Linked DNA regions of Anaeromyxobacter diazotrophicus. The protein of the gene in region 1 interacts with the protein of each later gene in a pairwise test. Links are inferred from orthologs where the notes say so. Each region holds a gene or a part of one and is shown in the gene's direction. Other genes may lie near its edges. The genes, in order: ligA and leuS.

Region 1 (15,203 bases):
CTCCACGAAGACCTGCCGGCGCGGCCGGTCGAGCTTGTCCACCAGCCGCTGGATGGTGGCGAAGTCGGAGCCGCTGGCGAGCACGATGAGCGCGTTCGCCACCTTGTCGGCGGTGACCTTCACCTCGCCGGAGAAGAGCGCCGCGGTGGTGACGCCGGGCGTGCCGCCGGCGCCGGCGGCGGCCTGCACCGGCTGGAACGGCTGCGGCGCGATCCCGGCCGGCGCGCCGGGGGTGCCGCTCTTGCGCGCCGAGGCCTGCCCCTGCGCCAGGGCCGAGAGCGTCTGCGCCAGGTCCTCGGCGGTGGCGTTCCGCATGAAGATGACGTGGATCTGCCCCTCGCCGGAGGTCGGCACGTCGAGCTGGTCGACGAGGTCCTTGACGCGCTGGAAGCTCTTGTCGTCCGCGATGACCACGAGCTTGTTGGTGCGCTCGTCGGCCATGACCTTCGAGATGGAGAGCGCGCCGTCCTCCGCGCCCCCCGGGGCCGGGGCCGGGGCGGGGGCGCCGGGCGTGCCGGTGGCGACGCCGCCGATGACCGGCCGCCGCCCGGGCTTGCCGGCCTGGCCCGGCGTGGCCTGGAACACCTGGTTCACCTTGTCGGCGAGGTCGCGCGCCGCGGCGTAGCGCACCTGGATGAAGCGGATGAGCTCCCCGGAGCCGGGGCGGTCCAGCGCCTCGAGCATGCGCTCGATGCGGCGGATGTTGAGGCCGAGGTCGGTGATGATGAGGACGTCGGGCGGGATGGACTGGATGTCGGCGCCCTGGGGCGAGGTGAAGTTCCCCATGATGCCGCGCAGCTGATCCGGGTCGGCGAACCGCAGCCGGAAGAGCTTCGTGATGGGCTGCTCGGTGGCGGGCGCCACCGACCCGTCGTCGAGGTAGGTGGGGATGGCCGTCTTCTTCGCGTCCGCGATGCGGACGAGCTTGTGGTACCGGCCCGACGGGTAGACGGCGATGTTGTTGGCGGTGAGCGCCGCCAGGAAGGCGGCGTACGCCTCGTCGGCGGTGACGGGGGTCTTGGAGAGCAGCGAGATCTTCCCGCGCGCCACGTCGTCCGTGTACGCGAAGTTGCGGCACGTCCAGCGGCTCGCCTGCTCCAGCACGTCGACGATGTCGGCCTTGTTGAAGGCGAGGAGGAACTTGCCCTCCATCGGCTTGCAGACGCCGTCGGCGTGGGCCGTGCCGCCGGCGGCGCCGGGCGGCGCCACCGCGCCCGCGCCGGCGGCCGTGCCGGCGGGCGCGCCCGGGGTGCTCTGGACGCGCGGGCCGGGGCGGACGCCGCGCGGGGCGGGGGCGGGCGCGGGCAGCTGCGGCTGGGCCTGCTGCGCCTGCTGCTGCGCCTGCAGCGCCGCGCGCGCGGCCGAGGACTGGGCGCCGGGCGACTGCGCCGCGCCGGGCGGCGGCGGGGGAGGAGCGCCGGGGTAGGGCGGGGCGGCGGCGCTCTGCGGACGCGCCAGCGCCGGCACGGCGGCGAGGAGGAGGAGGAGCTTGCGCATGGCGTCTCGGGTCGCGGGCCGCGGTGCTTCACGGACCGGTGACGTTGTACTCCTTGCGGATGACCTGCCCGTTGCGCTCGATCTCGATCGAGATGTGCGGGGTCTCGCGGAGCTTCTGGTAGACCTCCAGCGCCTTGTCGGGCGAGTTCATCTCGTACCCGTTGATGCGCTGGATGACGTCGCCGTTCTCCACGCCGATGGCGGAGTAGAGCGAGCCCGGCTGGATGGAGAAGAGCTTGAAGCCGTTCGCGACGCCGTTCTTGAACGAGGGGACGATGCGCGCCTGGGTGGCGACGTTGTTCAGGTTCGAGAGCGTCTCGTCGATGAACTTCTTCTTCACCTCGTACCGGTTGTCGGCGAGCTTCTTCACGCCCTCGGCGGCGCTGGGGCCGGCGGGCTCCGCCTCCTCCGGGACGCCCGGGCGCGCCAGCGGGCGCGGCGGCGGGGCGCCGGAGCCGTCGCCCGGCTCGAAGTCCACGTACTGCTTCTGCCCGCCGTCGCAGACGATGGCGACCACCTTGACCCCGCTGCCGGTGGCGTCGCGGTCGTCGCGCAGCCGCTCGATGGAGAGGACGGTCGCGCCGAGGAGCTGATCCCCGATGCCGTAGACGCGCGTCTCGCGGGTGTTGAGGTCGGTGATGGAGGCGATGGAGGAGCGCGGGTGGTCGGAGATCACCGCGGCCACGAGCTGGGCGCGCAGGCCGCTCTTCACCGGCGCCGCGTTGCGATCGGCGCAGTTCTGCGGCCCCTGCGGCTGCGCCCCCGCGCCCGCCTCCTGCCCGGCGGCGGGCGCCGCCGGCGGCTTCTGGCCGACCAGCGCGTACAGCCGCTCGGAGTCGAGCCGCGGCGGCGCGACGGGGCGGGCCGCCGCGGAGGGGAGCGCGCTGAGGTCGACCGCCGGGCGCGGGCGGATGACGGCCGCCACCACCGTGTTCACGGTGCGTGCGCAGAGCCACGCCGCCGCGAAGAGCAGCAGCAGGGTGGCCGTCCAGGCGTATTTTCTGAAGAAGAGGTCGAGCATGCGGGGAGCGCCCCGGAGGTGGTGAGCAACGCGCGTGCCAGCGACGGCGGCCGGGGACATCATGCAACGGCCCGCGACGGCTTGCGATTTCTCGTACGCTCGCCCGCGCGGTCCCGACCGCCGCCCGCGGCCTTGTCATTTTGGCAAGGCCGCGCCCGGCGCGCCCCGGGCGCGGCCAAATTGGCAGCGCCTAGGGGACGTCCTGCCCCTGCCCCCCGCCGGGCTCGACGAGCCGCCCGCTCTCGTCGCGATCGAGCTTCCGGTAGATCGTGCGGGCGGCGATGCCCAGGATCTGCGCGGCGAGCGTCTTGTCGCCGTGGGTCTGCCGGAGCGTCTCGCGGATCACGATCTTCTCGACCTCCTCCATCGGCGTGCCGAGGGGGATGGCCAGGGAGCCGGCCGGGGCCGGGGCGGGGGTGCCCGAGCGCGGCCGCCGCACCGCCTCCGGGAGGTCCGTCTCGTCGACCAGCCCACCGCGCGACAGCACCACCGCGCGCTCGACGGCGTGCTCGAGCTCGCGCACGTTGCCGGGCCAGGGCGACGCCTCGAGCGCCGCCAGCGCGGCCGGCGTGAACCCCTCGAGGCTCTTCCCGTGCTTGAGCGAGAGGCGGCGGAGGAAGGTGCTGGCGAGGAGCGGCACGTCCTCGCGCCGCTCCCGGAGCGGCGGCAGCCGGACGGCGATGACGTTGAGCCGGTAGAAGAGGTCCTCGCGGAAGCGGCCCGCGCGCACCTCGGCGGCGAGCTCCTTGTTGGTGGCCGCCACGATCCGCACGTCGACCTGGACCGGCTGCGTGCCGCCGAGCCGCTCCACCACGCCGTCCTGCAGCACGCGCAGGAGCTTGACCTGAAGTCCGGGCGACATCTCGCCCACCTCGTCGAGGAAGAGCGTGCCGCCGTGCGCGCGCTCGAAGCGGCCCTCCTTGCGCGCGGCGGCGCCGGTGAACGCGCCCCGCTCGTAGCCGAAGAGCTCCGACTCGAGGATGGTCTCGGGGATGGCGGCGCAGTTGATGGGCACGAACGGCCCGGCCGCCCGCGGCGACCGGTCGTGGACGAGCCGCGCCGCCAGCTCCTTGCCGGTGCCGCTCTCGCCGCCGAGCAGGACCGTGGCCGCGGTGGGCGCGGCCTGCTCGAGCGCGTTCACGGCGGCGCGGAAGGCGGGGGCGTTGCCGACGAGCGCGCCCGGCGCGGCGGCCGCGCCGAGCCCCGCCAGCTGCGCCTTGAGCGCGCGGTTCTCCGCGACGAGCGACGCCTTCTCGAGCGCCTGCCGCACCGACTTGACGATGGCGTGGCGCTTCACGGGCTTGGTGATGAAGTCGTAGGCGCCGAGCTTCATGGCGGAGACCGCCGCCTCGACGGTGCCGTAGGCGGTCACCAGCACCACCTCGGTCTCGGGCGAGACGGCGCGGGCGGCGCGCAGGAGGGCCTCCCCGCTCATCCCCGGCATCATGAGGTCGGTGACGAGCACCGCCACCTGCTCGCGCCGGAGGACGTCGAGCGCCTCCGCCCCGGAGCCGGCGGTCGCGACCTTCCAGCCCTCGCGCGCGAAGATGCGCGCCAGCGACTCGAGGTTCGAGGGCTCGTCGTCGGCGATGAGGATGAGGGGCTCCACCGGAGCCCTTTATACCGCGCCGCTACGGGCGCCGCGCCGCGCCCGCGTCGGGGGCGGCGGTCCCGGCGTCGCCGGGGGCCGCGCCGGCGGGGGCGGGCTCGACCGACATGGCGGGCGGGACGCGCTGGGTGGGGATCTGCTTCTCGGCGCCCGGGCGCTCCTCCGGGCACCCGGCGAGGAGCGCCAGGGCGGCGAGGCCGGCGAGGCGCGCGGCGAGGGGGGCACGGGGCATGCGCGCTGAGTACAGCGCGGGCGGCGGCGACGCAAGCGCCGGGCGCGCGCCCCGCGAAGACGAAGGCGGCGGCGCCCGCGAGGGCACCGCCGCCTGGGACGACGCGCAGCGGGGTGGCGCTACGCGGTCGGCGTCTCGCCGCCCTCGGCGGCCGGGGCCGCCTCGGGAGCCGCCTCGGCGGGCTTCGCCTCGGCCTTGGGCTTCGGCTTGCCGGCGTTCGCCTTGGCGCGCTTGGCGGCGCGGTTCTCGGAGGCCTCGGCCTTCTTCGGCTCCGCCTTCTTGGCGGGGGCGGCCTTCGCCTCGGCCTTGGCGGGCGCGGCCGGGGTCGCGGCGTAGCGCGTCTTGAAGCGCTCGATGCGGCCGGCGGTGTCCATGATCTTCTGCTTGCCCGTGAAGAACGGGTGGCAGTTGGCGCAGATCTCGATGTGGAAGTCGCCGCGGGTCGAGCGGGTCTCGATGACGTTCCCGCAGGCGCAGGTGACCTTGGCCGGCTTGTAGTCGGGGTGGATGCCTTCGCGCATGGTTCCTTCTCGGAGCGGCCGCTTGCACGGCGAGAGCGCCGTGGTCCGGGCCGCGAGGGGGCGGGATCTAGTCGGTTCGGGCGGTTACGTCAAGGGCGGCGGGGCGCGCCGGGCGGTCCTCGCGGTGCGGGCGGCCGCGGCGGAGGACGAGCGCCCGCCCTACTTGCCGCCGCCGACCATCATCTTGAAGAACTCGTCGTGGTTCTTCACCTGGCGGAACTTGTCGAGCGTGAACTTCATCGCCTCGACGTTGTCGAGCCCGTTCAGGATGGTCTGGCGCAGGATGTAGATCTTGGAGAGCCACGCCGGGGGGAGGAGCAGCTCCTCCTTGCGCGTGCCGCTCTTCGCGATGTCCATGCACGGGAAGATGCGCTTCTCCATCAGCTTGCGGTCGAGCACGATCTCCGAGTTGCCGGTGCCCTTGAACTCCTCGAAGATCACCTCGTCCATGCGGCTGCCGGTGTCGACGAGCGCGGTGCCGATGATGGTGAGCGAGCCGCCCTCCTCGATGTTGCGCGCCGCGCCGAAGAAGCGCTTCGGCTTGTGGAGCGCGTTCGAGTCGACGCCGCCGGAGAGGATCTTGCCCGAGGGCGGGACGACCGAGTTGTAGGCGCGCGCCAGGCGGGTGATCGAGTCGAGCAGGATGACGACGTCCTTCTTGTGCTCGGCCAGCCGCCGCGCCTTCTCGATGACCATCTCCGCCACCTGGACGTGGCGCGTGGCGGGCTCGTCGAAGGTCGAGGAGACGACCTCGCCCTTCACCGTCCGCTCCATGTCGGTCACCTCCTCCGGCCGCTCGTCGATGAGCAGGACGATGAGGGTGACCTCGGGGTGGTTGGTCGTGATGGCGTGCGCGATGTTCTGCAGGAGCACCGTCTTGCCGGCGCGGGGCGGGGAGACGATGAGGCAGCGCTGGCCCTTGCCGATGGGCGCGAAGAGATCGACCACCCGCGTGGTCATCTCGTTCGGATCGTGCTCGAGCCGGAGCCGCTCGGTCGGGTAGAGCGGCGTCAGGTTGTCGAAGAGCACCTTCGACTGGCTCTCCTCCGGCGGCTGCCCGTTGATCGAGTCGACCTTGAGCAGCGCGAAGTAGCGCTCGCCCTCCTTGGGCTGGCGCACCGTGCCGCGCACCGTGTCGCCGGTGCGCAGGTTGAAGCGCCGGATCTGCGAGGGCGAGACGTAGATGTCGTCGGGGCCGGGCAGGTAGCTGAAGTCCGGGCTGCGGAGGAAGCCGAAGCCGTCCGGGAGCACCTCGAGCGTGCCCTCGCCGCCGACCTCCATCTCCTCCTTCTTCTCCTCGGCCACCTTCGACTGCGCCTGGAGGATGGCGAAGATGAGGTCCTGCTTCTTGAGGGCCCCGGCCGCCTCGATGTGGAGCGAGGTCGCGAGCTCGGTGAGCTGCGCCACCTTCATGTGCTTGAGGTCGGTGTGGCTGGGAGAGGCGGCGGGGGCGGCGGGAGCGGCAGCGGGCATGGGACTCGTCCTGAGGGGTGGCGCGCGGGGGACGCGCGGCGCGGATCCGGCTCGGTTCGGTGCGTGCGTGTGCGAGGGAGCTCGCAGCGGGAGAGGCTGAGATTCCTAAGCTTCTGCTCCTGCGCTGTCAACCGGGCGCCCCGCCGCGCGCCGCCGCCATGAGGCCCGGCGGCGGCGGGGGCGAAGGGGGGCGCATGGAGGCGGAGGTCGGTGCCGCTCTCAGACCATGAACTCGGGGCAGGTCCGTGGCTCGGTGGGGCCTGGTGCGCGCGGTACACTCGCGGGCACGGGCCTCCTCCGGGCTCGCGAGGAGCACGGATGCCCGAACAGCGAAGCGCCACCCCTGCCGTGCCGCCGCCCCTCCCCGGGCGGGCGCGGACGCCGGTCCCGACGCTCGTGCCGGCCGTGGCGCTCGCGCCGGCCGCCGCCCCCCCCGCGCCGGCGCCGGCCGCGGCCCCGGCGGTCCGGCCGGCCCCGGCCCCGCTCGCCGCGCCGGCCCCCGTCCCGCCGGCGAGCGCGCCCGCGCTCACCGCGGTGCAGGCGCCCGTCCCCGGGGCGCTGCCCTCCGCCGAGGAGGCGGAGGCGGTGCTGGCGGCGGCGCTCCGCGGCGAGGCCCACCCTGACCCCGACTGGCGCGCCGCGGCCGAGCGCGTCGCGGCCGCGCTCTCGGAGGGGGAGCGCACCGCGCTCACCTCTGGCCCGCTCTCCTTCGACCCCGGCCTCCTGCGCGGCGCGGCGGGGCTGCGCCTCCGGCTCGACCTCGCGGTGGCGCTGGTGCCCACGCGCCCGGACCTCCACGGCGCCGCGCTGCCGGCGCTGCTGGGCGAGGTGGACGCGCTCCTGCTGAAGGTGAAGGTCGCCGGGGCCGACGCGCCGCCCGGTGCCGCCGAGGCGCTCGACCCGGTGCGGCTCGCCCTCGTCGACGGCGGGGTGGCCCTGGCGGGCGCCCTGGCGCGGGTCGGGCCCGCCGCGCCCGCGCCGCTGCCGGCCGCGCCCTTCGTCTCGCCCTCGCGCCCGGCCCCGCGGGTCCTCTCCAACCTGACCGCGGCCGAGGCGGCCCGGACCGAGCGCAGCGGCAAGGGGCTGTGGGTGGCGTTCGCGATCGCGCTGGCGGCGGTCGGGGGCTACCACGGCTGGCAGTTCGCCACGCGCAAGCCGCCGGAGCCCACGCCCACGTTGGCCGGCGCGCCGGCCCACACCTTCGTCGTCCCGGACGGCGCCGGCGGACAGCTGCTGCTCGTCGAGCCGGGCGCGAAGGTGAGCCCCGCCGAGCTGGAGGCGTTCACGGAGCAGGAGCGCGCCAAGGGGAACGTCCTGCGCGCGCTGCCGAGCGGGGGCTGGGTGGTGGAGCCCGCCTCGCAAGTCAAGGAAGGAAAGCCATGAGGTCACCTCGCGCCGCCGCTCATGCCCGCGGCTTCACGCTCATCGAGCTCATGATCGTGGTCGGGATCATCGGGCTCCTGTCCTCGGTCGCGCTCCCGGGCTACCAGAAGTTCCAGCTGCGCTCGCGCGCGGCGGAGCGCAGCATCGTGATGGTGGGCCTCGGCCGCGCCGTGAACGACATCGTCCAGAACCAGCAGCGCGTGCCGCCCGGCCTCGCGGGGGCCTGGAACCCCGCCGCGGTCCCCGGCGTCGGCAAGGGGCGCATCGACTGGAGCATGGCGGGCTGGAACCAGCTCCCGATGCTCATCCAGGGCGACACGTATTACAGCTACTCCTTCGCCATCAACGACCTGACCGCCACCGGCGGGCCGCTCACCATGACCGTGACCGGCGTCGGCGACCTCGACGGGGACGGCGCGACCAGCACGCGCACCATGTCGTATCTGGCGAAGGGCTACAGCTTCCTGCCGGTCTCGGACCTGATCATCGGCTCCGCCGACACCTTCTAGCGCTGGACCTCGCCGGATCCCGTTGCCCGCGCGGCCGCGCCGGGCCATGCTCCACGCGCATGACCGAGCCGAGCGCGGCGGAGCGCGCCGAGGCCCTCCGGGGGCAGCTCCGCGCCGCCGATCACGCCTACTACGTCCTCGACCAGCCGATCCTCTCCGACCCGGAGTACGACCGGCTCATGCGCGAGCTGGCCGCGCTGGAGGCGGAGCACCCCGAGCTCGCCCGCCCCGACTCGCCCACCCAGCGCGTGGGCGGCGCGCCCTCGGAGCGGTTCGGCCGGGTGGTGCACCGCGAGCCGATGCTCTCGCTCGGCAACGTCCAGACCGACGAGGAGCTGGACGAGCTCGACGCGCGCGTCCACCGCCTGCTCGGGCTGCCCGCCGAGGAGCCGGTCCGGTACGTGCTGGAGCCGAAGCTCGATGGGCTGGCGGTGGAGCTCGTCTACGAGGACGGCGCCTTCCTCCAGGGCTCCACCCGCGGCGACGGCGTGAACGGCGAGGACGTCACCCAGAACCTGCGGACGGTGGGGCGGCTGGGCGCGAACCGCGGCATCCCCGCGCGCCTCGCCGGCGCTCCGCGCCGCCTGGAGGTCCGGGGCGAGGTGCTGCTGCAGAAGGAGCACTTCGCCGCCATGAACCAGCTCCTCCTGCGGCAGGGCGAGGAGCCGTTCGCGAACCCGCGCAACGCCGCCGCCGGCTCGCTCCGGCAGCTCGACTGGCGCGTCACCGCCACCCGCCCGCTCTCCTTCATCGCCTACGAGGCGCTGGTGCCGGGCGGCGACGGCGGCGCCCCCTGGCGGCACCACTGGGAGAAGCTCCAGGCGCTGGCGGCCTACGGCTTCGAGACCAACCCCGAGAACCGGCTCTGCCTCGGCATGGGCGAGGTGAAGGCCTACCGCGACCGGATGGCGGACCGCCGCTTCGAGCTGCCCTACGACACCGACGGGGTGGTGGTGAAGGTGGACGACCTCGACTGGCAGCGCCGGCTGGGCGCGGCCTCGAAGTTCCCGCGCTGGGCGGCCGCCTTCAAGTACCCGCCGCAGGAGGAGACCACGCGCGTCCGGCAGATCTGGGCCTCGGTCGGCCGCACCGGGGTCCTCACGCCGGTGGTGGAGGTGGAGCCGGTGCGCCTGTCGGGCGCCACCATCTCGCGCGCGACCCTCCACAACGAGGACGAGATGCGGCGCAAGGACATCCGCGTCGGCGACCTCGTGCTCATCCGGCGCGCCGGCGAGGTGATCCCCGAGGTGGTGAAGTCGATCCCGGAGCGGCGCACCGGCGAGGAGCGGGAGTTCGTCTTTCCCGAGCACTGCCCGGTGTGCGGCGCGCGGGTGGTGCGCGAGGAGGGCGAGAAGGTCTACCGCTGCACCGGCTCGGCCTGCCCGGCGCAGCTCGTCGGGCGGCTCACGCACTTCGCCGGGCGCCGCGCCATGGACGTGGACGGGCTCGGCGAGAAGCTCGCCGCCCACCTCGTCTCGACCGGGCTGGTGAAGGACTTCGCCGACCTGTACGCGGTGCGCTTCGAGGACTGGCAGAAGGCGTTCGGCCGGAACCGGAAGCCGGCCGAGGGCGCGAAGCCGCAGGAGCTCCCCGAGAAGAGCGCCCAGAACATCGTGGCGCAGCTCGAGCGCTCCAAGCAGACCACGCTGCGCCGCTTCCTCAACGCGCTCGGCATCCCGCAGGTGGGCGAGGCGACGGCGGCGACGCTGGCCCGCCACTTCGGCGCCGTCGAGCCGTTCCTCGCCGCGGGCGAGGAGGAGCTCACCGCGGTGCGCGACGTCGGCGAGGAGACCGCGCGCGAGATCCGCGCCTGGACCGGCGAGCCGCAGAACCAGGAGGTGGTGCGCCGGCTGCTCGCGGCGGGCGTCGTCGCCGCGCCCGAGCCGGCCGCGGTGGGCGGCTTCTTCGCGGGCAAGACGGTGGTGCTCACGGGCGCGCTGGCCCGCCGCTCCCGGGACGAGGCCAAGGCGGAGATCGAGCGGCGCGGCGGCAAGGTGGCGGGCTCGGTCTCCAGGAAGACGCACCTGGTGGTGGCGGGCGAGGAGTCCGGGTCGAAGCTCAAGAAGGCGCAGGAGCTGGGCGTGCGGGTGGTCGGCGAGGAGGAGTTCGAGCGGCTGCTCGCCGGGGGGGAGCCATGAGCGGGGCGGCGAAGGAGCGGGTGCGGGTGGTCGTGACGGGCCGGGTGCAGGGCGTCGCCTTCCGCCAGTCGACCGCAGACGAGGCGCTCCGGATCGGCGGGCTCACGGGCTGGGTCCGCAACCGGTCCGACGGCTCCGTGGAGGTGCTGGCGGAGGGGGAGCGCCCGGCGCTGGAGGCGCTCGTGCGCTACTGCCGGCGGGGCCCTCGGCTCGCCCGGGTGGAGGACGTGCAGGCGAGCTGGGAGGCGGCCCAGGGCGGGCTCGCCGCGTTCGACATCGCGTTCTGAAACCTGCTAAAAGCTCGGCCCCCTTTCCCGCGCCCCCTGGCGCCGGGAGCAACCATGGAGCGGGCCACCGGCGGTTCCAACCCGCCGCCCGAGACGACATGGACCGCGACCCCTCCGCCCTCGACGAGCTGATCCTCGCCGCCCAGAAGCCCTCGCGGTACGTGGGGTGCGAGCTCGGCGCCGTGGTGAAGGACCTCGGCGCCGCCGACCTCAAGTTCGCGCTCGCCTTCCCCGACACCTACGAGGTCGGGATGTCGAACCTGGGCTTCCGCCTCCTCTACCACGCGCTCAACGACCGGCCGAACGTCGCCTGCGAGCGCGTCTTCCTGCCCTGGCCGGACATGGAGGCGCTGCTGCGGGAGCGCCGCCAGCCGCTCTTCACGCTCGAGTCGCGGGCGCGCGTGGCCGACTTCGACGTGCTCGGCATCACGCTCCAGTTCGAGCTCTGCTACACGAGCGCGCTGGCGCTGCTCGACCTCGCGGGCATCCCGCTCCTCGCGCGCGAGCGGACCGAGCGGCACCCGCTGGTCCTGGGCGGCGGCCCGTGCGCCATGAACCCCGAGCCGGCGGCGGACTTCTTCGACGCCTTCGCGGTGGGTGAAGGCGAGGCGGTGGTCCACGAGATCGCGGACGCGGTGCTGGCGTGGAAGCGCTCCGGCGCGCCGCGGGCCGAGCTCCTGCGCGCGCTGGCGCGCGTCCCGGGGGTCTACGTCCCCTCGCTCTTCGCGCCCCGCTTCGACCCGGCCACCCGCGCGCTGGCCGCCCTGGAGCCGCTCCTCCCCGGCTACGAGCGGGTGGAGCGCCGCGTGATGCCCGACCTGGACGCGCTCTCCACCACCGCCTACGAGCGGCCCCTGGTGCCGTTCATGGCGACGGTGCACGACCGGCTCCCCATCGAGCTGCAGCGCGGCTGCACCCGGGGCTGCCGCTTCTGCCAGGTGGGGATGATCACGCGCCCGACGCGCCAGCGCAGCCCGAAGCAGGTGCTGCGCCTCGCCGAGACCGGCCTCGCCGCCTCCGGCTACGAGGAGGTCGGGCTGCTCTCGCTCAGCTCGGGCGACTACGGCTGCCTGAACCCGCTCCTCGACGACTTCCTGGAGCGGTGGGAGGGCGAGCGCATCGCCATGTCGCTGCCGTCGCTCCGCACCGAGACGATGAGCGACGAGCTGGCGAAGAAGATCGGGCGCATCCGGAAGACCGGGTTCACGCTCGCGCCGGAGGCGGCCACCGAGCGGATGCGGGCCGTCATCAACAAGGGGAACCGCGAGGAGGACCTGCTCCGGGCGGTCGAGTCGATCTTCCAGAACGGCTGGTCGCTCCTCAAGCTCTACTTCATGATCGGCCTCCCCGAGGAGACCGACGAGGACGTCGCCGCCATCGCCGGGCTCGCCCGGCGCTGCCTGCAGGTGGCGCGGCGGACGCTGCCGAAGGGGCAGGGCTCGGCCACCATCCACCTCGGGGCCAGCACCTTCGTCCCGAAGCCGTTCACGCCCTTCCAGTGGGAGCCGATGATCGCGGAGGCCGAGACGCGGCGGCGGCAGCAGCTCATCACCGCCGAGCTGGGCGGCCGCAACGGCGCCATCCAGTTCAAGCCCCACGACGCGCGCCAGGCGGCCATCGAGGGGGCGCTGGCGCTCGGCGACCGCCGGGTGGGGACCGCCATCCTGGCCGCCTACCGCGCCGGGCAGCGGCTCGACGGCTGGTCCGAGTGGTTCGACGAGGGGCGCTGGCTCGAGGCCTTCCGCGAGCTGGAGCGGGTCCACGGCGTCGGGCTCGCCTTCTTCGCGCACCGCCGGCGTCCGCTCGACGAGGTGCTGCCGTGGGACCGCATCGACTGCGGCGTCTCGAAGCCCTACCTCCAGAAGCAGCTCGCCGCGGCGCGCAACCAGGCCGAGGTGGTGGACTGCGTCCTCGCCCCCTGCACCGTCTGCGGCGCGTGCGACTACGAGGTGGTGAAGAACCGGGTCCACGAGGCGAAGGACTACGTCCCGGAGCCGCCGCGGCCGCCGCGCCCGCCCGAGTCGCCGGTCCGCACTCACCTGCGCGTCCGGTACTCCAAGACCGGCCGGCTGGTGGCGCTCTCCCACCTCGAGACGATGCACGCCATCCTGCGCGCGCTCCGGCGCGCCGGGCTGCCCATGGCCTACTCCCAGGGCTTCCACCCGAAGCCCAAGGTGTCCTTCGGGCCGGCCCTGCCGGTGGGCGTCGAGAGCCGCTGCGAGTACCTCGACCTCGAGCTGGTCGGCGCCGCGGACGCGGACGCCATCGCGGCGCGGCTCGCCCCGGCGCTGCCGCCCGGCCTGACCGTCGAGGAGGCGCGCCCGCTCGATCCCCGCGCCACCTCCATCAGCGCCTCGCTCCGGGCAGTGCACTTCATCGCCGATTTTCCTGCGGATTGGACCGAGGAGCGGCTCGGCGCCGCCATCGCCCGGTTCGAGGAGTCGGCCCAGGCGACCGTCCGCCGCACCTCCCCCGGGAAGGGGAAGGACCGAAAGCGCGGCGAGAAGATTGCGCAGGGCAAGGCAAGGGAGATAGACCTGAAGGACATCGTGACCCACCTCGCCCTCGAGGGTGAACGGCGGGTCGCATTCAGCTTGAAGGCGGACCCGTCGGGGAGCGCCAAGCCAGCCGAGGTGCTGGCGGCGGTGTTCGGCGACGGAGCCCCGCCCAGGGGAGTCAAGGTCTTGAAGGAAGGCGTCAGCTTCGAGAGGACGACCAGCGCGCGACCGCAGGCCGGTATCCCCCGCGCGCCCCGTTACCTCGACGCCTGAACACATTGAACGCCCGCCGGGCCGCCGCGGGGCGGCCAGAGCAGCAGCCGGCGCGGAAGGATGCGGACGTGAGCGCGAGCTCGACGATCGGTTGGACGACCCGGAGCCCTCGAGGCCCCGGCTCGCCGCGGCCAGGGCCATGCGTGGCCTCGCATCCCGCACGCGCGCGGCGCGGCAGGGCCAGCGAGGTCCCACATGGCCGGTTCGAGCATCCTCGTCATCAACGCCGCAGGCGCTGAGACGCGCGTCGCCCTCGTCGAGAGCGGCACCATCCACGAGTTCTACCTCGAGCGTAAGCGCGAGAAGGGCATCGTCGGCAACATCTACAAGGGCCGCGTGGTCCGGGTGCTCCCGGGCATGCAGGCGGCCTTCGTGGACATCGGCCTCGAGAAGGCCGCCTTCCTGTACGTCGGCGACGTCTACGGCGACCCCGACTTCTCGGAGGAGTTCGAGCTCACCGAGGGTGAGCACGCGAACGCGCTGCACGAGGTCCCGAGCGAGCAGGAGGCCGAGGAGCAGGAGGCGCGCGCCCGCGCGGCCCTGCCCGCGCCGGCCGCCGCCGGCGAGGGCCAGCCCGCGGAGGCGCCGCCTCCCGCGGCGGAGCCGGCCGCCGCCGCCGAGGCGGGCGCCGCCCAGCCCGCGGAGGGCGAGCCCGCGGCCGCCCCGCTCGCGCCCATCGCGCTCACGAACGCGGTCGGCATGGAGCCCGTCCCGGCCCCGCCGCCGCTGCTCGTCCCGGAGCTGCCGCCCGCGCCCGAGGCCGCCGCGGCGCCGGAGGCGCCGGCGCAGGCCGAGCTGGAGCTCGCCGCGACGCCCGCGACGCCCGCCGAGGCGGGGTCGCCCATCGCCGAGGCTCCGGCGGCGGCCGGTGAGGTGACCGCGCCGGCGGCGGCGCCCGCGAGCGGCCAGCGCGAGGCGCGCCCGGCCGAGGCGGCGCGCGAGGCGCGCGACGGGCGCGACGGGCGCGACGGCCGGGACGGCCGCGAGCGCGGCCGTCGCGACGGGCGCGGCCGCGGGGACCGCGGCGAGCGGGGGGATCGCGGGGAGCGCGACCGCGGCAACGCCCGCCACAACGGGCACGGGCGCGAGGAGCGCCGCGAGAAGGGGACGAAGAACATCCAGGACCTCCTCAAGGAGGGCCAGGAGGTCATCGTCCAGGTCGCGAAGGATCCGATCGGGACGAAGGGCGCCCGCATCACCAGCCACATCTCGCTGCCGGGGCGGCACCTCGTCTTCATGCCGACCGTCGATCACATCGGCATCAGCCGCCGCATCGAGAAGGAGGGCGAGCGCCGCCGGCTGCGCGAGATCGTCGACCGCATGCGCCCGGAGGGCACCGGCTTCATCGTCCGCACCGTGGCGGAGAACGTCGAGGCGCCGAAGCTGGAGGCGGACATCCGCTTCCTCATCCAGGTGTGGAACGAGATCATCCGCACCAAGGACAAGGTGGGCGCGCCGGCGCTGCTCCACCCCGACCTCGACCTCATCCTGCGCGCCACCCGCGACCTCTTCACCGCCGACGTCCACAAGCTCGTCATCGACGACCGGGACGAGTACGACCGCATCCTCCGCTTCGTGAAGGAGCAGGCGCCCCACCTCGAGTCGCAGATCGAGCTCTACCAGGGCGAGGAGCCGATCTTCGACGCGTACGGGATCGAGCAGGAGCTCAAGCGCGCCAGCCAGCGCAAGGTGTGGCTGAAGAGCGGCGGCTACCTCATCATCGACCAGGCCGAGGCGCTCACCGCCGTCGACGTCAACTCGG
Region 2 (15,278 bases), on another replicon or contig:
GCCTCCTGGAACACCTCGGGCGTCACGTTGCCCTTGAAGACGACGCACTGGATGACGCCGGTGCCGTCGCGCACCTGCAGGAAGTGCAGCTTCCCGGAGGAGCGGCGGTTGTGGAGCCAGCCGTGGAGCGTGACCTCCTGGCCCTCGTGCGCGGCGATGTCGGCGATGTAGACGGGGGGGAACATGGCGGTCTCTCCGGGTCGTCGAGCGGGCGCGAAATATAGCGGGTTCGCCCGGCTCCGTCGCGGCCGGGCGCGCCGCCGCCGGGCATGACGCGCCCGCCGGGCCGGGTTAGGATGCCCGGCTCAGCCATGCCCATGAACGAGCGTTACGAGCCGCAGTCGATCGAGCCGCGCTGGCAGGACCGCTGGACCGCCGCCCACACCTTCTCCGCCGGCAACCGGCCGGGGGCCGAGAAGCGGTACGTCCTCGAGATGTTCCCCTATCCGTCGGGCGCCATGCACATGGGCCACGCGCGCGTGTACACCATCGGTGACGCGCTCGCGCGCTGGCTGCGCATGCGCGGGCACGACGTGCTGCACCCCATCGGCTTCGACGCGCTCGGCCTGCCGGCCGAGAACGCGGCGCTCAAGGACGGCAAGCACCCGGCCGCGCGCACCCGCGAGAACATCGTCTCGTTCCGCGCCGAGATGCGCTCGCTCGGCTACGCCTTCGACTGGGACCGCGAGATCGTCACCGCCGACCCCGAGTACTACCGCTGGAACCAGTGGTTCTTCGTGAAGATGCTGGAGCGGGGGCTCGTCTACCGCCGCCAGGGCAAGGCCAACTGGTGCACCGGCTGCCTGACCGTGATCGCCAACGAGCAGGTGCTCGAGCAGGACGGCCAGCGCACCTGCGAGCGGTGCCAGTCCCCGGTCCTGGAGAAGGTCATCCCGGAGTGGGCCTTCCGCATCACCGCCTACGCCGACGCGCTGCTCGAGGGGCTGGATCAGCTCGGCGCCTGGCCCGAGCGCGTCACCACCATGCAGCGCAACTGGATCGGCCGCAGCGTCGGCGCCCAGGTCCAGTTCCCGGTGGAGGGGACCGACCGCAAGATCGAGGTCTTCACCACCCGCGTCGACACCATCTACGGCTGCACCTACGTCGTCCTGGCGCCGGAGCACCCGCTGGTGGAGGCGGTGACGCGGCCGGAGCGGCTCGCCGAGGTGCGCGCGTTCGTGGAGCGGATGCGCCGGACCGAGGCGGCCGCGCGCACGGGCGAGGGCGCGCCGAAGGAGGGCGTCTTCACCGGGGCCGAGGCGGTGAACCCGTTCACCGGCGCGCGGGTCCCGGTCTGGATCGCGAACTTCGTGCTGGCCGAGTACGGCACCGGCGCGGTCATGAGCGTCCCCGCCCACGACCAGCGCGACTTCGAGTTCGCGCGCAAGTACGGCCTCCCGGTGAGGACCGTCATCCAGCCGGCGCACGGCGAGCGCACGCCGCCCGGCGACCAGCTCGGCGCCGCCACCACCGAGGACGGCGTGCTGGCCGACTCGGGGCCGTACACCGGCCTCCCGAGCGCCGACGCCCGCTTCCGGATGAGCGCCGACGCGAAGGCGAAGGGGTTCGGGGAGGCCAACGTCCGCTACCACCTGCGCGACTGGGGCTTCTCCCGGCAGCGCTACTGGGGCACCCCCATCCCCATCATCTACTGCCCCGACCACGGCGCGGTGCCCGTGCCGGTGGAGGACCTGCCGGTCCGCCTGCCGGAGCAGGCCATCATCACCGGCACCGGCGAGCCGCCGCTCGCCAAGGTGCCCGAGTTCGTGAACACCGTCTGCCCGGTCTGCGGCAAGCCCGCCCGGCGCGAGACGGAGACGATGGACACCTTCGTCGACTCGTCCTGGTACTACGCCCGCTACCTGTCGCCGAAGGACGACCGCCAGCCGTTCGACCCGAAGCTGGCGGACCGCTGGCTCCCCATCGACGTCTACGTCGGCGGCCCGGAGCACGCGGTGATGCACCTGCTCTACTTCCGGTTCTGGAACCGGGTCATGCGCGAGCTGGGCCTCGTGCCGGTGGACGAGCCGTGCAAGCGCCTCGTGACGCAGGGCATCGTCAACGGGCCGGACGGCCGCAAGATGTCGAAGCGGTGGGGCAACGTGGTCGCGCCCGGGCCCATGGTGAAGCGGTTCGGCGCCGACACGGTGCGCATGTTCATGCTCTTCGCCGCGCCGCCCGAGAAGGACATCGACTGGTCCGACGAGCAGGTGGACGGGCTCTTCCGGTTCCTGTCGCGCGTGTGGCGCATCTTCCACGCGCGCCACGCCTGCTTCGGCGCCGGCGAGGCGGCGCTCGGCGAGGCCGCCGGGGCCGCCCTGGAGCTGCGGCGGCGGACCCACCGGACCATCAAGAGGGTGACCGACGGGTTCGAGGGCGATCTCAAGTTCAACACCGGCATCGCGGGCCTGATGGAGCTCGTGAACGACCTCTACGCCTTCGAGCCGGCCTCCGAGCCGGACCGGGCCGCGGTGCGGGAGGCGCTGGTGGCCCTCGCCACGTTGCTCGCGCCCTTCGCCCCGCACGTCGCGGAGGAGCTGTGGCACGCCGTGGGCGGCCCGGCCGTCGAGGGCGCGCTCCTGGCCGACCAGCCCTGGCCGGCGTTCGACCCGGCCCTGGTGGCCGCCGACACGGTCAGCATCGCGGTCCAGGTGAACGGGAAGCTGCGCGGCGAGGTGCGGGCGGCGGCGGCCGCGACCGAGGCCGAGGTGCGCGCGCTCGCCGAGTCCGAGGAGAAGGTGAAGGGCTACCTCGCCGGCAAGACGGTCCGGAAGGTGGTCTACGTCCCGAAGCGCCTCGTGAACTTCGTGGTGAGCTGACGTGACCGCGCGCGCGCGCCCCCTCGCCGGACGGCGCAGGGCGAGGGCGGGGGAGCGGGGCGGGGGCCCGCGCGCCGCCCTCGCGGGCGCGCTCGTCGCGCTGGCCTCCTGCGGCTACGCCGTCCACGCCCCCGGCCGGCTCCCGGAGGACGCCCGCCAGGTGTTCGTGCGCGCGCTGGAGAACCGCACCACCGACGCGGACGCCGGGGCGCTGGTGGCCGCCGCGCTCCGGCGCGAGCTGGCGCGCCGCGGGGCGGACGCCGGCCCGGGCGCGCCGGCGAAGCTCGAGGGGGCGGTGGAGGGGGTGGGCTTCGGCGCCGCGAGCCCGAACGGCGCCATCTACCGCCTGACCCTGACCGTCTCCGCGCGCCTGGTGGTGGCGGGGAAGGTCGCGAGCGAGCAGCGATCGGTGCGCTCCGAGGACTGGCTCGCCGGCCAGGATCCCCTCGAGAGCGAAGGCCGGCGACGGCTCGCGCTGCGCCACGCGGCCGAGGCGGTCGCGCGCGAGATCGTGGAGCGCCTGGAGCTGCCGTAGCGAGCGCCGCCCGGAGGCGGCGCGCCGCTAGGCCGACTTCGGCTGGGCCGCCTTGGCGGCCGCCTTGGCGAGGCGCGAGATGCGCCGCGAGGCGGCGTTCTTGTGGATGATGCCCTTCGACGCGGCCTTGTCGAGCGTCCGGAGGGCCGTCGCGACGGCCTGCTTGGCCGCGGCGGGGTCGGCCTGGACGATGGCCTCGCGCGCCTTCTTCACGGCGGACTTGAGGCCGGTGCGGACCTGCACGTTGCGGGTGCGGCGCTTCTGGGCCTGCCGGTTGCGCTTCTCAGCGGAGCGGGTGTTCGCCAACGGAACTCTCCGGATCTTCGGTTGGAAAGCGGCGTTCTCTATCGCCCATGGCCGGGAGAGTCAAGCGCCGCGCCGCGCGGGAGCGCACCGCGCGGCGCGGGCGCGTGGCGCGGGCGCGCCCGGAGCAGGTGACGCGCAACCGCTACGGCCGTGAGGCTGCCCGCGCGACGTCGCTGGCGGACCCTTGCGGCCGTAGGCCGCGCCGCGCGCGTGCGGCGCATCACCGTTCGCCGCGCGGCCTCGAACGACCTTGATGGGAGCCTAGTTATCCACCGCGGGGAAAATTCGCCGACCCCGGTACTCGACTCCATCGGGGGGATGTGGGCAAACCGGCGAAAAAGAGGGCGAACTCGTTGATGTTGCAGGGATGGCGCCCTGCGGCGCCGTGCAGCACGGGGGCTGGGGGGCCGCAACGACACGCCTCTCACGAGGGTAGCCACAAAGTTTTCCACGAACTTTCCACAAAATCTGTGGAGAGCGGTCGGGCGAGGTCCGCGGTGTGGACCTAGGTGGTTTTTTTGTTTTGGGCCTCGAGCGCCTTGGCCTCGTTCCAGAGTTCGTCCATCTGCTCCAGCGTGGCCTGTCCGTGCGGCACGCCGGCGCGCTCCAGGCCGCGCTCGACGTGCTCGAACCGGGAGATGAAGCGGCCGATGGTGGCGCGCAGCGCCTCCTCGGGGGAGACCGCCAGCTTGCGGGCCAGGTTCACGGTGGCGAACAGGAGGTCGCCCAGCTCGTGCTCCACCGAGGCGCGGTCGCCGCTCGCCACGGCCGCGTCCAGCTCGCGCAGCTCCTCCTGCACCTTGGCGCGCGCGCCGGTGGCGTCGGGCCAGTCGAACCCGATCCGGCTCGCCTTCTCCGTGAGGCGGTCGGCCCGCGCCAGCGCCGGCATCTCGCGCGGCACGCCCTCGAGCGCGCTCCGGCCCTTCCCCTTGGCCGCCTTCTCCTCGCGCTTGAGCGCCGCCCACTGCTTCAGCACCCCCTCGGCGTCCTTCACGTGCGCGTCGCCGAACACGTGCGGGTGGCGGGAGACGAGCTTGTCCGAGATCGCCTCCGCCACGTCGGCGAAGGCGAACTGCCCCACCTCGCTCGCGAGCTGCGACTGGAAGACGATCTGCAGGAGGAGGTCGCCCAGCTCCTCGCGGTGCTCGCGCGGATCCCCGGCGTCGATCGCCTCGAGCACCTCGTAGGTCTCCTCGAGGAGGTAGGGGCGCAAGGAGGCCATGGTCTGCTCGCGATCCCAGGGGCAGCCGCCGGGTGCGCGCAGGCGCGCCATGATGCCGAGGAGTCGTTCGATCGCTTCCGCTGGTGTGGGCATGACCTACAGGTTGTACCCCAGGGGTCGCGTGCTAGCATCCGCCGCGGCCGTGTCCCGGGCGCTCCTCATCCTCCTCGGCCTGTCGCTCGCGACGGGCGCCCCGCTCGCCGCCCGCGGGCAGGTCGCCGCGCCTTCGCTGGTGGAGGAGGACCTGGCGCCGGCCGAGGAGCCGGCGCGCGAGTCGCAGCCCAAGCCCGCGCCGGCCGCCGCCGCCGAGCCCGAGTCGCTGCCCCCGCCGCCGCCCCCCGCCGCGCCCCAGCCGCCCGCGCCGCCGCCGGTGCGAGCCATCGAGCCGGTGCGGGCGCGGTTCGGCGATCTCCTCGAGGCCTGGCAGGACCGCCGGGCCGCGCTCCGCGAGCAGGACCTGCCCCGCGCCCAGGCGGCGGAGCGGCGGCTGCTCGAGCTCCGCCGGGAGCTCGGCGTCGAGAACCTGGACGCGCTGGCCGCCGCCGAGGTCCGCGCCTCCGCTCGCGCGCTCGAGGCGCGCGTGCCCGCCGAGCCGGTCGCGCGGGCGGAGCTGGCGGTCGCCCTCGCGCCCGATGGCGCCGCTGCGCACCTCGCGCTGGCGCGCGCCCTCCTCGCCCGCGATCCCGGGAACCCCGAGCCGGCGCTGCGCGCCCTCGCGGCCGGCCTCGCCGCCGCCGTCCGCGAGCCGCACACCGCCCGGGCCGCCGTCGCCGACCTGTGCGTGGCCGGGCTCGCCGCCGCCCTGGCGGCGGCGGCGCTCGCGGTGGCGCTCCTCTTCCTGCGCCGGCTGCGGCTCCTCCTGCACGACGTCCGCCACCTGCCGCTGCTCCGCGCCACCACCCCGCTCCAGGCGGGCTTCATGTCGCTGGCGGTGCTGGCGGCGCCCCTCGCGCTGCGGCTCGGGCCCGCGGCGTTCCTGGCCGCGCTGGCGCTCTGCGCCGCGCCGTACCTCCGCCGCTCCGAGCGGGCGGTCGCGACGGCCGCGCTCCTCGCGGTGGCGGCGCTCCCCTGGGCCGCCGGCGAGACGGCGCGGCTCGGCGCCTTCACCGGAACCCTGGCCGACGACGTGTACGCGCTCGAGCACGGCGCCGACGACGGCCGCGTCGCGGCGCGGCTCGCGGCGCGCGCGGCCCGCGGCGAGCTGCCGTCGGCGGGGCTGCTCGCGCTCGGCCACCACCACAAGCGCCGCGGCGACCTCGCCGACGCGCTGCGCTGGTACCAGGCGGCGGGCGCCAGCCGCCCCGAGGCGCTGGTCGGGATGGGCAACGTGCAGCTCCTGCGCGGCGACCTCGACGGCGCCAAGGCGAGCTACCTCGCCGCCGTCGACCGCGCGAGCGCGATCGGGAACCTCTCCGCGCTCGCGGCGGCCCACTACGACCTGTCGAAGGTGTTCGTGCGGCAGTCGGCGCTCGACCAGGCGCAGGAGGCGCGGCGCAAGGCGGCCGGCGAGGACGGGGCGCTCGTCGCGCGCGCCGGCTCCGACGACGACTTCCGCCAGAACCGCTGGCTCATCGACGCGCCGGTCCCGTTCGCCGAGGTCCGCGCCCTGGCGGCCGACGACGCGCCCGCCGGCGCGGAGGACGCCGTGCGGGTGCGCCTGGCCGGGCCGCTGCCCGCCGCCGGCTGGCCGTGGCTGCCGGTGGCGGCGGCCCTGGCGCTGTGGCCGCTCGCCTGGCTGGGGCGGCGGCCCGGCGTGAGCCACGCCTGCCAGCGGTGCGGCCGCGCGGTGTGCCGCCGCTGCGACGGGGTGGACGGGAGCCTCTGCGGACAGTGCGTGAACGTCTTCGTGAAGAAGGACCTCGTCGACCCGCGCGATCGGCTGCGCAAGGAGCAGCAGGTCAGGCGGCACGCCCGCGCGGAGCGGCTGGCGGCGAGGGCGCTCGGGATCGCCGCCGGCGGCGCGGGGCACCTCTGGCGAGGCCAGCCGGCGCGCGGCGCGCTGCTCCTGCTCCTGCTCGCCTTCCTGGTCGCGCTGGCGCTCTCCTCGGCCGGGGTGGCCCCGCCCCCGTACCCGGTGCCGTGGGCGGGAGCCGCCAAGCTCGCGCTGTTCGGCTCGCTCGCCGCGCTGGTCTGGGCCCTCTCGGTCCGCGACCTGTTCCGCCGGACCCGGAGCTGACCAGGCCATGGCGCTCACCGGCACGCTCAAGGACTTCGGGATCGCCGAGATCCTGCAGCTCATCGGGCAGCAGGCGAAGAGCGGCGTGCTCCACCTCGCCAGCGCCGACGAGGAGATCCACGTCGTGCTGTCCGACGGGGCGGTGGTCTCGGCGGAGTCCGCCCGGCGCAAGCAGAAGGAGCGGCTCGGCGCCATGCTGGTCCGCGCGGAGCTCCTCAGCCGCGAGGCGCTGGCGCGGGCGCTCCAGGTGCAGGGGCGGACGCTGCGGCGGCTGGGGGACATCCTGGTCGAGCTGGAGCTCGTCACGAAGCAGGACCTGAAGGAGGTGACGACCCTCCAGACCACCGAGACGATCTACCGGCTCTTCGAGTGGAAGAGCGGGACCTACGACTTCGAGCCGGGGGCGGTGGAGTTCGACGCGGGCACGGTCGTGCCCATGCGCGCCGAGGCCCTCCTCATGGAGGGGTTCCGGCGGGTCGACGAGTGGCCGATGGTGCGCCGGAAGATCTCGTCCCCGGCGATGACCTTCCTCCGGCGCGCGCCGCTGCCGGCCGACGAGTCGGCCGGGCCGGCCGAGCGCCGGGTCCACGCCCTGGCGGAGCCGGGCCGGACGGTGGAGAAGCTGGTCGACCTCTCGCGCCTGGGCGAGTTCGAGACCTGCAAGGCGCTCCTCACGCTGGTGAACATGGGGTGCCTCAAGGCGGTACCGGCGCCGCGGCGCTCGGCGGCCGCCGGCGTCGGCGCGTACGCGCGGAGCTGGCGCCAGCGGCTGCGGCGCGGCGCGGCCGGGCTGGCCGCCACCGCGCTCCTCTCCGGGGCGCTGGCGGGCGGCGCCTGGCTCGCCGCCGAGCGGCACCGCGCGACCGTCCACGCCGGCCCCTCGCTCGAGGAGGGCGCCGCCCAGCGCCTGCTCGCCCGCCACCAGCTGGCGCGGCTGGCCGGGGCGCTCGAGGTGTGGCGGCTCGAGCGCGGCAGCTACCCGCAGCGGCTCGCGGAGCTGGTGGAGGCCGACCTGGCCGCGCCGGCGGACCTGCGCTGGCCCTGGCGCGAGGAGTACCATTACCGCAGGACCCCGGACGGCGGGTTCGTGCTGCTCCCGCCGCTGCCCTGATCCGCGCGACCCGCGGGGTCTCGACGCTGGCGCCAGCGGCGCGGGGACCGTTATAGGTGCGGCGCGCGCGGTCCAGCCGCCCGCCCGGAGGAACGCTTGAGTCAGCCCGCGACGGCGCAGCAGAAGACCACCCGCATCGAGTTCGACGACAACGACAGGGTGAGGGCGCTGTGCGGGGCCCACAACGAGCACCTGAAGCTCATCGAGCGCCGGCTGGGCGTGCAGGTGGGCTCGCGCGGCGGGCAGCTCGTGGTCAGCGGGGCCTCCGAGGAGCGCGTGGCGCAGGCCGAGGCGCTGCTCCGCGAGCTGTACGAGCTCATCGCGTCCGGCTACCCGCTCTACCTGGAGGACGTGGACCAGGCGACGAAGCTCTCCGGGCAGGGGGTCGCGCTCAAGGAGATCTTCGGGGACACCGTCTACGTCTCGGCGCGCCACCGGGTGATCACGCCCAAGGGGCTCGGGCAGAAGCGGTACATCCAGGCCATCCGCGACAACGACATCGTGTTCGGCATCGGGCCGGCCGGGACGGGCAAGACCTACCTCGCCATGGCGATGGCGGTCTCCGCGCTCATCGAGCGCAAGGTGAAGCGGATCGTGCTGTGCCGGCCGGCGGTGGAGGCGGGCGAGAAGCTCGGGTTCCTGCCGGGCGACATCGCGGAGAAGGTGAACCCGTACCTCCGCCCGCTGCACGACGCGCTCTTCGACATGGTGGACTACGAGAAGGCGTCGGCCTTCATCGAGCGCGGGACGGTGGAGGTCGCGCCGCTCGCCTTCATGCGCGGCCGCACGCTCAACGACGCGTTCGTGATCCTGGACGAGGCGCAGAACACCACCTCGGAGCAGATGAAGATGTTCCTCACCCGCCTCGGCTACGGGTCGAAGGCGGTGGTGACCGGCGACGTGACCCAGGTGGACCTCCCCTCCGGGCGCGCCAGCGGCCTGCTCGAGGTGCAGAAGGTGCTGCGGGGCATCGAGGGCATCGCGTTCTGCGCCTTCAGCGAGGTGGACGTGGTGCGCCACCCGCTGGTGCAGGAGGTGGTGCGCGCGTACGACCTCTTCGACGCCGAGCGGAAGGCGCAGAAGGAGCAGCGGGAGCAGGAGCGCGCCGCGCGCGCCGCGCTCCGCGCGGGCGCCGAGGCGAGCGACGACGGCGGGTGATCCGGCTCCCACCTCGGCGCACCGGGGCCGTTGCGTTTCCCCCCCGCCGGTGCGAGGCTCCCGCCCTCGTGGAGAACCCCGATCCCTCGCGGCAGCCCCCCGGCTGGGCGGCGCGGCTCGCCCGCGCCGTGCGCGGCGGCGCGCTGCTCGAGGCCCTGCTCGTCGCCCTGCTCGCCGGGGGCTCGGCCTGGCTGCTCGCCCCCGGCGCGCTGACCCAGCGCACGCCCGGCGACGACGCGCTCGGCACGCCGGCGCTCGGCAACTACAAGGCGGCCCGCGACTACGAGGTGGTGGACGAGGAGGCGACGCGCGAGCAGCGCGCCGCCGCCGTCGCCGCGGAGCGGCCGGTCTTCGACTGGGACGAGAGCGCGCCGGAGGTGGCCGCGCTGCGCATCCGCGACGCCTTCACCCTGGCGCGCGACGGCCTGGCGGAGGCGCGGCTGCGCCACGGCGAGGGCCGGCGGCGGGAGGGCGCGCGCGAGCTGCAGCGGGCAGCGCTCGCCGAGCGGGCCGCCTTCGAGGCGCGCCTCGGCGTCCGCCTCTCCGACGCGGACTACCAGGCGCTCGCCGCCGCGCGCTTCGACGCCCAGCTCGAGGCGCCGCTCATCGCGCTCGCCGGCCACGCGCTCTCGGGCAAGGTGGTGGAGGACCGCCGCGCGCTGGCGCAGGCCCATGAGCGGGGCATCGTGGCGCGCACGCTGCGCCACGGCGTCGCGCAGGGCGAGCACCTGCTGCTCGACCCGGCGGTGATCCGGGACCTCGACGAGGCGCGGGTGGACGCGCAGCGCGCCGCGGACGCGCTCCCCGCGCCGGTGACGCCCGGCCTGCGCGCGGCGCTCGGGCGCGCCGCCGTGGCGCTCGCGCAGCCGACCCTGGTCTTCGACCTGGCCGAGACGGCCGCGCGCCAGCGCGACGCCGCCGACCGGGTGAAGCCGGTGGCGGTGCACGTGCGGCGCGGGGAGAAGATCGTCGGGGACGGCGAGGTGATCGAGCGCCGGCACCTGCTCCTGTTCCGCGGGATCCGGGAGCAGACCCGGCCGGCCGACGTGGTGCTGGTCCGGCTCGGGGCGGGGCTGCTCGTGGGCGTGCTGCTGGTGCTGCTCTGGCGGTACGCGCGCCGCAACGTGGCCGGCTTCCACCCCACCCGCAAGGACGCGCTCCTGCTGGCGGTGACGCTGCTCGGCGCCACCGCGCTCGCCGCAGCGGGCCTCGGCGTCGGCGACGCGCTGCACGATCGCTTCCCGCGCTTCTCGCCCGAGACCTTCTTCTACCTGGTGCCGTTCGCCGCCGGCACGCTGCTCGTCCGGAGCGTGCTCTCGGCCGAGGTGGCGCTGCTCTTCGCCGTCGCGAGCGCCGCGCTGGTGGGGCTGGTGGCCTCCAACTCGCTCTTCCTGGCGGTGCACGCGCTGCTCACCTCGGTCGCCGCGTCGGGGCTGGTGGCGCGGGCGCGCGACCGGGCGGGGCTCTTCCGGGTCGGGGCGGCGGTGGGGACGCTGGGGGCGCTGCTCGTGCTCGCCACCCACCTCTTCACCGGCCGGGCGCTCTCCGAGGCGGTCGCGCCGGCGCTGGCGGCGGCGGCCTCGGGCGCGGTGCTCCTGCCCATGGTGGCGGTCGGGAGCCTGCCGCTCGTGGAGTGGGCCTTCGGCTACCTCACCGACGTGAAGCTGCTCGAGCTCGCCAACCTGAACCACCCGGCGCTGAAGGACCTCATCGTGCAGGCGCCCGGGACGTACCACCACGCCGTCATCATGGGGTCGCTGGTGGAGGCCGCGGCGCAGCGCATCGGGGCGCACGCGCTCCTGGCCCGGGTGTGCGCCTACTACCACGACCTCGGGAAGATCCGGAACCCGCTCTACTTCGCGGAGAACCAGCGCGGCGAGAACCGCCACGAGCAGCTCGCCCCGTCCATGAGCGCGCTCATCGTGAAGCGGCACGTGACCGACGGCCTGGAGCTGGCGCGGCACTGGGGCTTGCCGCGGGCGGTGGCGGACGCCATCCCGCAGCACCACGGCACGCGGCTCGTCTCGTTCTTCTGGGCGAAGGCGCAGCAGCGGCGGGGCGACGGCGAGGCCGCCGCGCTCGACGAGGCGCTGTTCCGCTACGCCGGGCCCAAGCCCCAGACGCGGGAGATCGCGCTCGTCATGATCGCCGACGCCTGCGAGGCCTCGGCGCGGGCGCTGCCCGATCCGACCCCGGAGCGCCTGCGGGTGCTGGTGCACCGGCGCATCAACGAGATCTTCAGCGAGGGGCAGCTCGACGACTGCGAGCTGACGCTCAAGGACCTGAACGCCATCGCCGCGGCGATGGTGGGGGCGCTGGCGGCCGTCTACCACGACCGGCCCGGCTACGGGGACAACGAGGCCGCGCCGGCGGCGGAGCCCACGCCGGGCGGGCTGCAGCTCCTCGGCTCGGAGCGGCGCGGCCCGTGACCGTCCACGCCCGGAGCGAGCACGCGCGCGGCGCCGCCGCGGCGCGGCGGCTGGCGCGGGTGGCGCGCCGCTACCTCGCGGCGCTGGCGCTCCCGTCGGCGGAGCTCTCGCTCCTCCTGGTCGGCGACCGCGCCATCCGGTCGCTCAACCGCCGCTGGCGCGGGAAGGATCGCGCCACCGACGTGCTCTCCTTCCCGGCCGCCGGCCCGGGCCCGCTGCTCGGCGACGTCGTCATCTCGCTCGACACGGCGCGCCGCGCCGCCGCGGAGGAGGGCCGCGCGCTCGGGGACGAGCTCGACCGCTACCTCGCGCACGGGCTCCTCCACCTCCTCGGGCACGACCACGAGCGCCCCGCCGACGCGCGCCGCATGGCGCGGGCGGAGGACGCGCTGGTGGGGCAGGGGATGGTCACCGCGGCCGCGCTGGAGGGATCGGGATCGAAGGTGGAGTCACAGGCGCGGTCGAAGTCGCGGTCGCGGTCGAGCTCGCGGTCGAGCTCGCGGTCGAGGTCGAGGTCGAGGTCGAGGTCGCGGTCGCGGTCGCGGTCGCGGGTGGCCATGCCATGACGCGCCCCCGCATGCTCCTCCTCGCCGTCGCGAGCGGCCTCGCGATGGCGCTGGCGCTGCCCCAGTGCTTCCCCTGGCTGTCCCTGCGCCCGATCGACCCCGCCGGCCACCTCGAGTGGCTCTGCTGGGTGGCGCTGGTCCCGGCGCTCCTCGCGCTCGACCGCGCCACCACCTGGAAGTCGGCCCTCGGGATCGGGCTCCTCGCCGGCCTCGCCTACTTCTACGCCGCCATCTGGTGGGTCAACCACGCGATGACCGCGTTCGGCGGCGTGCCGATGCCGGTGGCGCTGCTCGGCCTCAGCCTGCTCGTGCTGTTCATGGCGGCGCACTGGGCCGCCGCCCTCACGGCCTCCTGGTTCATCCGCTGGCGGCTCAACTGGCCGTGGTGGACGCACCTCCCCGCCACCTGGACCGCCGCCGAGCTCTCCCGGAACTACCTCTTCACCGGGTTCCCGTGGGCGAACCTCGGCTACCTGCAGGCGCGGCACCTCGCGGTGGCGCAGCTCGCCGCCCTCACCGGCGTGTACGGGATCGCGGCGCTGGTCGTCCTCGTGAACTGCGCCGTGCACGCGCTCGTCCGCGCGCGCCTGGACGGGCGGCGGCCTCCGTGGCGGCTGGCCGCCGGGACCGCGCTCCTCGTCGCGGCGGTGACCGCCTGGGGGACCGCGCACCTCGGCGCCGTCCGCGCCCGCGCCGCGGCGGCGCGCCGGCTCTCGGTGGCGCTCGTGCAGGGCAACGTGAACCAGGCGGTGAAGAACGAGCGCATGAGCTACGGCGCGTTCATCCTCGAGCGCTACCTGCCCCTCACGCTCGAGGCCGATCGCCGCGGGGTCGACCTCATCGCCTGGCCGGAGGCGGCCTACCCGCTGCTCCTCCCGCCGGATCCCGACTCGCTCGCCGACCGCCGCTCCGGGCTCCCCGCGCTCCAGCACGCGTGGCTGCTCCTCGGCGCCGGCACCTACGACGAGCGGATGGGGCGCGACGGCAAGCCGGTGGCGGAGGGCTCGAACAGCGTGTTCCTGCTGCGCCCCGACCTGGAGGTCCAGGGGCGGTACGCGAAGCACCACCTCGTGCCGTTCGGCGAGTACGTGCCGCTGCAGGACCTGCTCGGGTCGGTGCTGCGGTCGGTGGTGCCGCAGATGGTGCCGCAGCGGCCGGGGGCGGCGCTGCGGGTGCTCAGCTTCGCGCCGACCGCGACCTCGACCGCGACCTCGACCGCGACCTCGACCTCGGCCGCGAGCACGACCGCGAGCACGACCGCGACCGGGGTGCCGACCGCGACCGCGACCGGGGTGCCGACCTCGACCTCGGCGCTCGCGGGGGAGGTGCGGCTCGCGCCCATGATCTGCTTCGACGCCATCTTCCCGGAGGTGAACGTCGCGTTCGCCGCGGAGGATCCGGACCTGCTCGTGAACCCCACCAACGACGCCTGGTACGGCTACTCGTCCGGCCCGTACCAGTTCCTCGCCATGGTGCAGCTGCGCGCCATCGAGGCGGGCAAGGCCGTGGCGCGGCCGGCATACGCCGGGGTGAGCGCGCTCATCGAGCCGACGGGCGAGGTGCAGCCGGGCGCGCTGCCGGTCGGGCCGGTCGACCCCGACCTGGCGCCGGATCCGGCCGAGCCGCCACGGCTCCTGGTGGGGTCGGTCCCGCTCTTGCGAGGCCGTACCCTCTACACTAGAGTCGGCGACCTCTTCGCGTACGCCGCGAGCGCGTGGGCCGCCGCCGCGCTGGCGCTGGCGGTCCGCGGGCCACGCAAGCGGCGCGACTCCACCGGGTGAATCAGATGGCTGCACCGACCGACCAGCTGCTCGAAGATCTGACCCGGCGCCTGGAGGCGCTGCGGGGGTCTCTTTGACGTCGATCGGAAGCGGAACCGCGCCGCGGAGATCGCGCGGCTGTCCGAGGACGGCGGCTTCTGGGGCGACAACGCCCGCGCGCAGGGGCTGCTGAAGGAGAAGGCGCAGCTCGAGGCGAGCGTCTCCGGGTTCGACCGCGCCGCGCGGGCGGTGGACGACGCCCGGGTCCTGCACGAGCTCGGCGAGGAGGCGAAGGACGACGCCACCCGCGCCGAGGCGGCGCAGCACGCGGGCGCGGCGGCGCAGCTGGTCGAGAAGCTCGAGTTCGAGCGGATGCTCTCCGGGCCCCACGACCGCGCCGGCGCCATCGTCGAGGTGAAGAGCGGCGCGGGCGGCGTGGAGGCGATGGACTGGGCCGCCATGCTGTACCGGATGTACACGCGCTACTGCGAGCGGAAGGGCTGGGAGGTCGAGCCCGCCGACCTGGTGGCGGGCGAGGAGGCCGGCATCTCCTCCGCCTCCTTCTTCGTGCGCGGCGAGTTCGCCTACGGCTTCCTCAAGGCCGAGAAGGGCGTGCACCGGCTGGTCCGGATGAGCCCCTTCGACGCGGCCGCGCGCCGCCAGACCAGCTTCGCCGCGGTGGACGTGACGCCGGAGATCGAGGACGACATCGTCATCGACATCAAGGAGTCCGACGTCCGCATCGACACCTACCGCTCCTCCGGCGCCGGCGGGCAGAAGGTCAACAAGACCGACTCGGCGGTGCGCATCACCCACCTCGCCACCGGCATCGTCGTGGCGATGCAGAACGAGCGCAGCCAGCAGAAGAACCGCTCGATGGCGTGGAAGATCCTGCGCGCCCGCCTCTACGAGTACGAGGAGAAGAAGCGGCAGGCGGTGCTCGACGCGGCCGAGGCGCAGAAGAAGGACATCAACTTCGGCTCGCAGATCCGCAGCTACGTCCTCGCGCCTTACCGGCTCGTGAAGGACCTCCGCACCGGGGTGGAGACGGGCAAGGTGGACGAGGTGCTCGACGGCGACCTCGACCAGTTCGTCGAGCCCTACCTGCTCGGCGTCCGCCGGACGGATCGAGCGGTGGACGACTGAGCCGGCGCTAGGCCGAGTAGACGATCGGCGGCCGCGCCAGCAGGAAGCGG

The links.
Region 2: the proteins of ligA (region 1) and leuS interact in binary tests that used the Escherichia coli proteins (3 or more experiments, as listed by UniProt). The link is inferred for Anaeromyxobacter diazotrophicus from one-to-one orthologs.

Annotation. Positions count from the first base shown.
Region 1 is NZ_BJTG01000001.1:358,442-373,644, reverse strand. What follows is about bases 7,854-10,843. They hold ligA (NAD-dependent DNA ligase LigA), read left to right. Parts: upstream 7,854-8,304; coding sequence 8,305-10,383; downstream 10,384-10,843. Other genes in these bases: HWY08_RS01630 (TIGR03960 family B12-binding radical SAM protein), read left to right, coding at 10,769-10,843; HWY08_RS01635 (acylphosphatase), read left to right, coding at 10,380-10,670; HWY08_RS22140 (pilin), read left to right, coding at 7,854-8,245. Also shown: type II secretion system secretin GspD, read right to left, coding at 1-1,497; type II secretion system protein GspC, read right to left, coding at 1,526-2,518; HWY08_RS01670 (sigma-54-dependent transcriptional regulator), read right to left, coding at 2,709-4,127; HWY08_RS01665 (hypothetical protein), read right to left, coding at 4,150-4,359; rpmE (50S ribosomal protein L31), read right to left, coding at 4,479-4,880; transcription termination factor Rho, read right to left, coding at 5,040-6,353; HWY08_RS01650 (hypothetical protein), read left to right, coding at 6,672-7,736; more of HWY08_RS22140, read left to right, coding at 7,733-7,853; more of HWY08_RS01630, read left to right, coding at 10,844-13,441; HWY08_RS01625 (Rne/Rng family ribonuclease), read left to right, coding at 13,637-15,203. UniProt on the Escherichia coli protein: DNA ligase that catalyzes the formation of phosphodiester linkages between 5'-phosphoryl and 3'-hydroxyl groups in double-stranded DNA using NAD as a coenzyme and as the energy source for the reaction.
Region 2 is NZ_BJTG01000002.1:359,783-375,060, forward strand. What follows is about bases 1-3,065. They hold leuS (leucine--tRNA ligase), read left to right. Parts: upstream 1-311; coding sequence 312-2,819; downstream 2,820-3,065. Other genes in these bases: asnS (asparagine--tRNA ligase), read right to left, coding at 1-185; lptE (LPS assembly lipoprotein LptE), read left to right, coding at 2,821-3,065. Outside these bases: more of lptE, read left to right, coding at 3,066-3,354; rpsT (30S ribosomal protein S20), read right to left, coding at 3,382-3,660; mazG (nucleoside triphosphate pyrophosphohydrolase), read right to left, coding at 4,166-4,975; HWY08_RS04700 (hypothetical protein), read left to right, coding at 5,025-7,058; HWY08_RS04705 (DUF4388 domain-containing protein), read left to right, coding at 7,066-8,169; HWY08_RS04710 (PhoH family protein), read left to right, coding at 8,266-9,327; HWY08_RS04715 (HD family phosphohydrolase), read left to right, coding at 9,396-11,756; rRNA maturation RNase YbeY, read left to right, coding at 11,753-12,322; lnt (apolipoprotein N-acyltransferase), read left to right, coding at 12,319-14,103; HWY08_RS04735 (PilZ domain-containing protein), read right to left, coding at 15,236-15,278.